Regions from separate parts of the Streptomyces sp. NPDC046349 genome, predicted to be linked through region 2. Evidence: riboswitches for the same ligand, from Rfam matches in the RefSeq annotation. Region 2 holds a riboswitch; the other holds the start of a gene.
The links. A riboswitch is a leader RNA that binds a small molecule or an ion and turns the genes downstream of it on or off. The one in region 2 is predicted to bind ZMP and ZTP.

Region 1 (3,389 bases), on a different contig from region 2:
CGACAGCGGCAGGCCCGGGGCCGGGAAGGCGGCCATCAGGTCGGCGACCTCGGCACGGATCACGGCGAGGGCCTGCTCGTCGCCCTTGGCCGCGGCGTCCACGCCGCGGGCGATCCAGTCGGCCACCACCGGCATGTGCTCCGTGGACAGCCCGCGCGACGTCAGCGACGGTGTACCGATCCGCACCCCCGAGGGATCGAACGGCTTGCGCGGGTCGAACGGGACGGTGTTGTAGTTCACGACGATCCCCGCGCGGTCCAGGGCCTTGGCGGCGGCCTTGCCCGGCACCTCCTTGCCCGTCAGGTCGATCAGGATCAGGTGGTTGTCAGTGCCGCCCGAGACCAGGTCGAAGCCACGCTCCAGCAGCGCCCCGGCCAGCGCCTCGGCGTTGGCGACGACCGCGTGCGCGTACCGGACGAAGGACGGCTGCGCCGCCTCGTGCAGCGCCACCGCGATGCCGGCAGTCGTCTGGTTGTGCGGGCCGCCCTGCAGGCCGGGGAAGACGGCCTTGTCGATCGCCTTCGCGTGCTCCTCGCGGCACATCAGCATCGCGCCGCGCGGACCGCGCAGGGTCTTGTGGGTCGTGGTGGAGATGACGTCCACGTGCCCCGCCGGGGACGGGTGGGCGCCACCCGCGATCAGGCCGGCGATGTGGGCGACGTCCGCGACCAGGACCGAGCCGGCCTCGCGCGCGATCTCCGCGAAGGCGGCGAAGTCGATGGTCCTCGGCAGGGCGGTGCCGCCGCAGAAGATCAGCTTGGGCCGCTCGGCGAGGGCCAGCTCACGCACCGCGTCGTAGTCGATCAGGCCGGTGTCGGCGCGGACGCCGTACTGCACGCCGCGGAACCACGATCCCGTCGCGGAGACGCCCCATCCGTGCGTCAGGTGGCCGCCCATCGGCAGGGCCATGCCCATGACCGTGTCGCCGGGCTGCGCGAAGGCCAGGTACACGGCCAGGTTGGCGGGGGAGCCGGAGTACGGCTGCACGTTGGCGTGGTCCACGCCGAACAGGCCCTTGGCCCGCTCGATCGCCAGGGCCTCGACGCGGTCGATGTTCTGCTGGCCCTCGTAGTAGCGGCGGCCGGGGTAGCCCTCGCTGTACTTGTTCTGCAGCACGGTGCCGGAGGCCTCGAGGACGGCCGCGGAGACGTAGTTCTCGCTGGGGATCAGGCGCAGGGTCTCCGCCTGGAGGACTTCCTCCGCGGCGACGCAGGACGCCAGTTCGGGATCGGTCGCGGACAGGGCGGGATGGCGGCTCGCGGGCATGGCGGGCTCCTCCGGGGTCGATGTGATCGGTACCCCGCGAGGCCCAGGCGAGCGGCCCTGTATGCGGTCGAGCGCGCACGACTCCCCCGGAGTTGGTTCTCCGTACGCCAGTCGCCGTGCGTACCGAACACCCTAGAGGAGGGAGTCCGCAGTGTCGCCTGCGGGGCCACCGCGGACCGCTCACCCGGCGGGCGCGCCGCGCGACAGGTTTCTGCGCCCGGGATACGAGCGACGATAAGAAGGTGACGCCACCCTCGTCACCGCTTCACCGGCCAGACGGACGATCGGAGACCCCGTGTCGACAACAGCTGATGCCATCCGCTCCGCCGAGGCGCACAGCGCGCACAACTACCACCCGCTGCCCGTCGTCGTCGCGTCCGCGGAAGGCGCGTGGATGACCGACGTGGAGGGCCGCAGATACCTCGACATGCTCGCCGGGTACTCCGCGCTCAACTTCGGGCACGGCAACCGCCGTCTGATCGACGCCGCGCGGGACCAGCTGGAGCGGGTCACGCTCACCTCGCGCGCCTTCCACCACGACCGGTTCGCCGACTTCTGCGCCGAACTCGCCGCGCTGTGCGGCAAGGAGATGGTGCTGCCCATGAACACCGGTGCGGAGGCGGTGGAGACGGCGGTCAAGACCGCCCGTAAGTGGGGTTACGAGGTCAAGGGCGTCCCGGACGGCCACGCCAAGATCGTGGTGGCCGCCGACAACTTCCACGGCCGGACCACGACCATCGTCTCCTTCTCGACGGACCACGACGCCCGCGACCACTTCGGGCCGTACACGCCGGGCTTCGAGATCGTCCCGTACGGGGATCTCACCGCGCTGTCGCACGCCGTCACGGAGAACACCGTGGCCGTGCTGCTGGAACCGATCCAGGGCGAGGCGGGGGTGCTGGTGCCGCCCGCCGGCTACCTGAACGGCGTACGGAGGCTGACCCGCGAGCGGAACGTCCTCTTCATGGCCGACGAGATCCAGTCGGGGCTCGGCCGGACCGGCCGGACCTTCGCCTGTGAGCACGAGGGGGTCGTCCCGGACGTCTACATCCTCGGCAAGGCGCTCGGCGGCGGTGTGGTGCCGGTGTCGGCGGTGGTCGCCGACCGGGACGTGCTGGGGGTGTTCGGGCCCGGCCAGCACGGGTCCACCTTCGGCGGGAACCCGCTCGCGTGCGCCGTCGCCCTGGAGGTCATCGCGATGCTGCGCAGCGGCGAGTTCCAGCAGCGGGCCACCGAGTTGGGCGACCACCTGCACCGCGAGCTGAACCTGCTCGTCGGCGGGGGCGCCGTGACCGCGGTCCGCGGCCGAGGGCTGTGGGCGGGCGTCGACATCGACCCCTCCCGCGGAACGGGCCGGGAGATCTCCGAGAAGCTGATGGAGCTCGGTGTGCTCGTGAAGGACACCCACGGTTCGACGATCCGGATCGCCCCGCCACTGGTGATCACCAAGGAGGACCTGGACTGGGGCCTCGACCAGCTCCGGTCGGTGCTCGGCGCGTAGGGCGGGCCGAGCACCGACCGGACCTAGAGGATGACGTGGGGCAGGAAGCGGGCGTACTCGTCCGTGACCGGCCCCGCCGATTCGCGGATGCCGAGCCCCGCCGCCTCGTCCTCGACGACCCACGCGCCGAGCACCACCCGGTTGCCGTCGAAGTCGGGCAGCGGGGCCAGTCCCTGGAAGCAGTACCGCTCCCCCGGCCGCGGTACGAACGGCTCGCCGTCCGGCCCCGGCGCGTGCAGGGTGACGCCCGCGCCCTCGCGGCCGAGGAGGGGCTTGGCCACGTATCCGGCCGAGCCGGGCTCGGCCAGCTCACGCGGACCGTCGAGGTACGCGGGCAGCAGGTTCGGGTGCTCCGGGAAGAGCTCCCACAGGATCGCGAGCAGCGCCTTGTTGGAGAGCAGCATCTTCCACAGCGGCTCGATCCAGCAGGTGGTGCCGGAGCCGCCGCCGTGGTCGTAGGTGCCGAGGACCTGCGGGCCGAACTCGTCCGTGGCCAGCCACTCCCACGGGTAGAGCTTGAAGCAGCTGCGGATGAACCGGAGCTTGTCGTCGACGAACCGGCCGGAGAGGCTGTCCCAGCCGATCTGCTCCACCGACAGGGCGTGCGTCTGCAGGCCGGCCT
Region 2 (3,389 bases):
TCAGGCCGACGTTGCCCTCCTGGATCAGGTCCAGGAAGAGCATGCCGCGGCCGGTGTAGCGCTTGGCCAGGGATACCACCAGACGGAGGTTTGCCTCCAACAGGTGGTTCTTCGCGCGGCGGCCGTCCTCGACGAGGATCTCCAGCTCGCGCTTGAAGGCGGGCTTGTGGTCCTCCTCCTCTTCGAGCTTGTACTCGGAGAAGAGACCGGCCTCGATGCGCTTGGCGAGCTCGACCTCCTGCTCGGCGTTGAGGAGCGGCACCTTGCCGATGAGCTTGAGGTAGTCCTTGACCGGGTCGGCGGTGGCACCGGCCACCATGACCGTCTGCGCCGGGGCGTCGTCCTCGTCGTCGTCGGACAGCACGAAGCCCTGGGCGCCGGCCTTGGGGGCCCCCTCCTCGGCCTCGTCGACGAGGTCCTCGGCCGCCCAGTCCTCGCCCTCGACGACCGGGTTCTCGCCCTCGTCGGCGTCCTTGGCGCTGGTCTTCTTCGCCGCGGCGGTCTTCTTCACGGCGGTCTTCTTGGCGGCGGTCTTCTTGACCGTGCGCTTCTTCGGCTCGGCGGCGGCCTCGGCCGGCGCCGCCTCCGCAGCCGCGGCGGCCGACGGAGCGGATATCGCCGAGGCCGTGGACGTGACCGCGGTGGCCGCGGCGGGGGCCGCGGTCTTGCGCGCACCGATGGGGCGGGGCGCGGCGGCGGCCTTCTTGGCCACGGTGCGGGCGGGGGCGGCGGCAGCCTTGCGGGGCTTCTTGGCGGCAGCCTTGGTGGCGGGGGCCGCGCTGACGTGAAGGGCGACACCCTCCTCGTCGAGGACCTGGTTCAGGCTGCGCAGGACCCGCTTCCACTGGTCCACCGGGATGCGGCCGGCCTCGAAGGCCTGGCGCACGTCGTCACCGTTGATGTGACCCTGCTCGCGGCCGCGCTCGACGAGCGCGACGAGGGCCTCGGATTCGGCGATCTCCGGAGGGAACGTACGGGACGGGCTGAGCGACACAAGGAGCCTCTCGTTGCGAACAAATATGGGGTGGGCGGGACATCATCACGCGAACTCGGGAAACAGACCCGAGGGGGGTCTGTATTCCGGGCCGCGCGAGGACACCTGTCGGTTCATCGCATGCCCGAGTCGATTCGTTACGCGCTGAATTGAGTGACCTGCGCCACGCTGCGACCGGGCAACCCGATCCGGCGCGAATCCGTCCGCCCTCCGCGTCAGCCCTTTTTGCGGGCTTCGATCAGGAAGCGGGCGGTGTGCGCGACGAACGGACCGTCGCGCTCGATCCGTTCGTGCAGCTCGCGCAAGCGGTCCCGGTACTGCCCGACCGTGAAGCCGGGCACCATCCAGATCACCTTCCTCAGAAAGTAGATCACGGCTCCGATGTCGTGGAACTCGGCGCGCAGCCGCTCGGAGCGCAGGTCCACGACATCGAGACCCGCCTTCGTGGCGTCGGCGACCGCGTCGTCGGGGTGCCGGGCGCGCCGGACCTCCTCGGGCTGGGGCCCGAGAAAATATTCGACGAGTTCGAAGACGCTCGCCGGGCCGACCTGCTGCGAGAGATACGTTCCGCCGGGTGTCAGCACCCGGGCGATCTCGTCCCACCAGATGGTCACCGGGTGCCGACTGGTCACCAGCTCGAATGCCTCGTCGCCGAAGGGCAGGGGCGGCTCGTCGGAGTCCACCACCACCACCGCGCCCAGCGGGTGCAGCAGCCGGGTCGCCCGCTCGACGTTGGGCGGCCAGGACTCGGTGGCCACCGTCAGGGGCGGCAGGGGGCCGGACCCGGCGAGGACCTCGCCGCCGCCGGTCTGGATGTCCAGGGCGGACCGGACCCGGGCCAGGCGCTCGGCCATCAGGCGCTGGTACCCCCAGGAAGGACGCTGCTCGGTGGCCCGCCCGTCGAGCCAGGAGAAGTCCCAGCCGTCCACGGACACTGACTCGGCCTCGGCGACAAGATGGTCGAAAGTACGCGTCATGTACTGATCGTCGCAGGTCGGGCGCCGGACGACCACCGATTTGGTCGACTACAGTGGTCGGCGGGCCGTGACTGGCGTTCGGGTGGATCACCACCGGGGAGCGGCCCGGCGTACCCGAGGACCTCCCGTACGTCGACTGCCGCGCGCCTGGGCGAACCGCGATCCGCGCACCGCGCACCGCAGCGACGTTCAGGAGACCCCGTGACGACTGCCCAGCAGACCGCCCCCGCCGCCGGCACCGCCCGGCTGATGGACGGCACCTCCCTCGCCCGCCGCATCTCGGAGCAGACCGCCGCCCTCGCGGCGAAGATCACCGAGCGCACCGGCACCGCGCCCTGCCTCGCGACCGTACTCGTCGGCGAGGACCCCGCCTCCGTCACCTACGTGCGCATGAAGCAGAACCGGTGCGCGAAGGCCGGGATCACCTCCCGCCACGTGGAGCTGCCGGCCTCGACCACCACGCAGGAGCTGGTGGCGGCTATCACGGCCCTGTCCGAGGACCCGGAGATCAGCGGCATCCTGCTCCAGCACCCCGTCCCGCACCACATCGACGAGCGTGCCGCCTTCGAGGCCATCGCCCCCGGCAAGGACGTGGACGGGGTCACCATGCACTCCTTCGCGGCCATGGGCTTCGGCCTGCCGGGCTTCGTCTCCTGCACCCCCGGCGGCATCATGCGCCTGCTCGCCGCGTACGACGTGGACCTGACCGGCAAGCACGCCGTGGTCGTCGGCCGCAGCGCGATCCTGGGCAAGCCGGCCGGGATGCTGCTGCTGGAGCAGAACGCCACCGTCACCTACTGCCACTCCCGCACCCGGGACCTGTCCTCGATTGTGCGCCAGGCGGACGTGCTGGTCGCCGCTGTCGGCAAGGCCGAGTTCATCCGGGGCGAGGACATCAAGCCGGGCGCGGTGGTCCTGGACGCCGGCTACAACGAGGGCAACGTCGGCGACGTTCACTTCGAGTCGGCTGCGGCCCGGGCGTCGCTGATCACGCCCGTGCCGGGCGGTGTCGGACCGATGACCATCGCCGTCCTGCTGGAGCAGACCGTGCAGGCCGCCGCGGCGCAGGCCGGGCTGGACCTCGCGCAGCTCTGATCCACCCGGCCGGCAACCGGGGGCGCCCCGGACTCCGGTCCGGCGCGCCGCCGTGTCCCGGCCCTCAGGTGCACGTGCGGAACTCGCCGGCCAGGGCGGTCTCGCCGCTCATCGGGCCTGTCCGACGGGGTCGGCGGGGCCGACGGGATCGGTTGCCGGACCGGCGGGGGCGGCGCCGGCGCCGCCCCCGCCCGCACTGCCGGCGCCTGCGCCGGGCGCCGGGTCGAGCCCGGCCACGGCCCGCTCCGCCGCGGTGAGCGGCGGCCCCTTCAGCGCGCCCCGGTCGGAGGCGCGCACCACGTGCCAGACCACCGCCGGGCGGA

Region 1: it holds a riboswitch for ZMP and ZTP, as region 2 does, so the genes downstream of both, ACZ6JS_RS20990 (serine hydroxymethyltransferase) here and ACZ6JS_RS18680 (bifunctional 5,10-methylenetetrahydrofolate dehydrogenase/5,10-methenyltetrahydrofolate cyclohydrolase) in region 2, are expected to answer to the same signal.

The regions. Positions count from the first base shown of each region.
Region 1 covers NZ_JBVJFK010000008.1:324,478-327,866, reverse strand. The annotation lists gene ACZ6JS_RS20990 (serine hydroxymethyltransferase) at 1-1,266, opposite strand, end outside; ZMP/ZTP riboswitch at 1,301-1,391, opposite strand; gene rocD (ornithine--oxo-acid transaminase) at 1,562-2,767, shown strand; gene ACZ6JS_RS20980 (glutathionylspermidine synthase family protein) at 2,791-3,389, opposite strand, start outside.
Region 2 covers NZ_JBVJFK010000007.1:287,501-290,889, forward strand. The annotation lists gene ACZ6JS_RS18670 (RNA polymerase sigma factor) at 1-994, opposite strand, end outside; gene ACZ6JS_RS18675 (methyltransferase domain-containing protein) at 1,210-1,971, opposite strand; ZMP/ZTP riboswitch at 2,029-2,131, shown strand; gene ACZ6JS_RS18680 (bifunctional 5,10-methylenetetrahydrofolate dehydrogenase/5,10-methenyltetrahydrofolate cyclohydrolase) at 2,221-3,066, shown strand; gene ACZ6JS_RS18685 (NAD(P)/FAD-dependent oxidoreductase) at 3,175-3,389, opposite strand, start outside.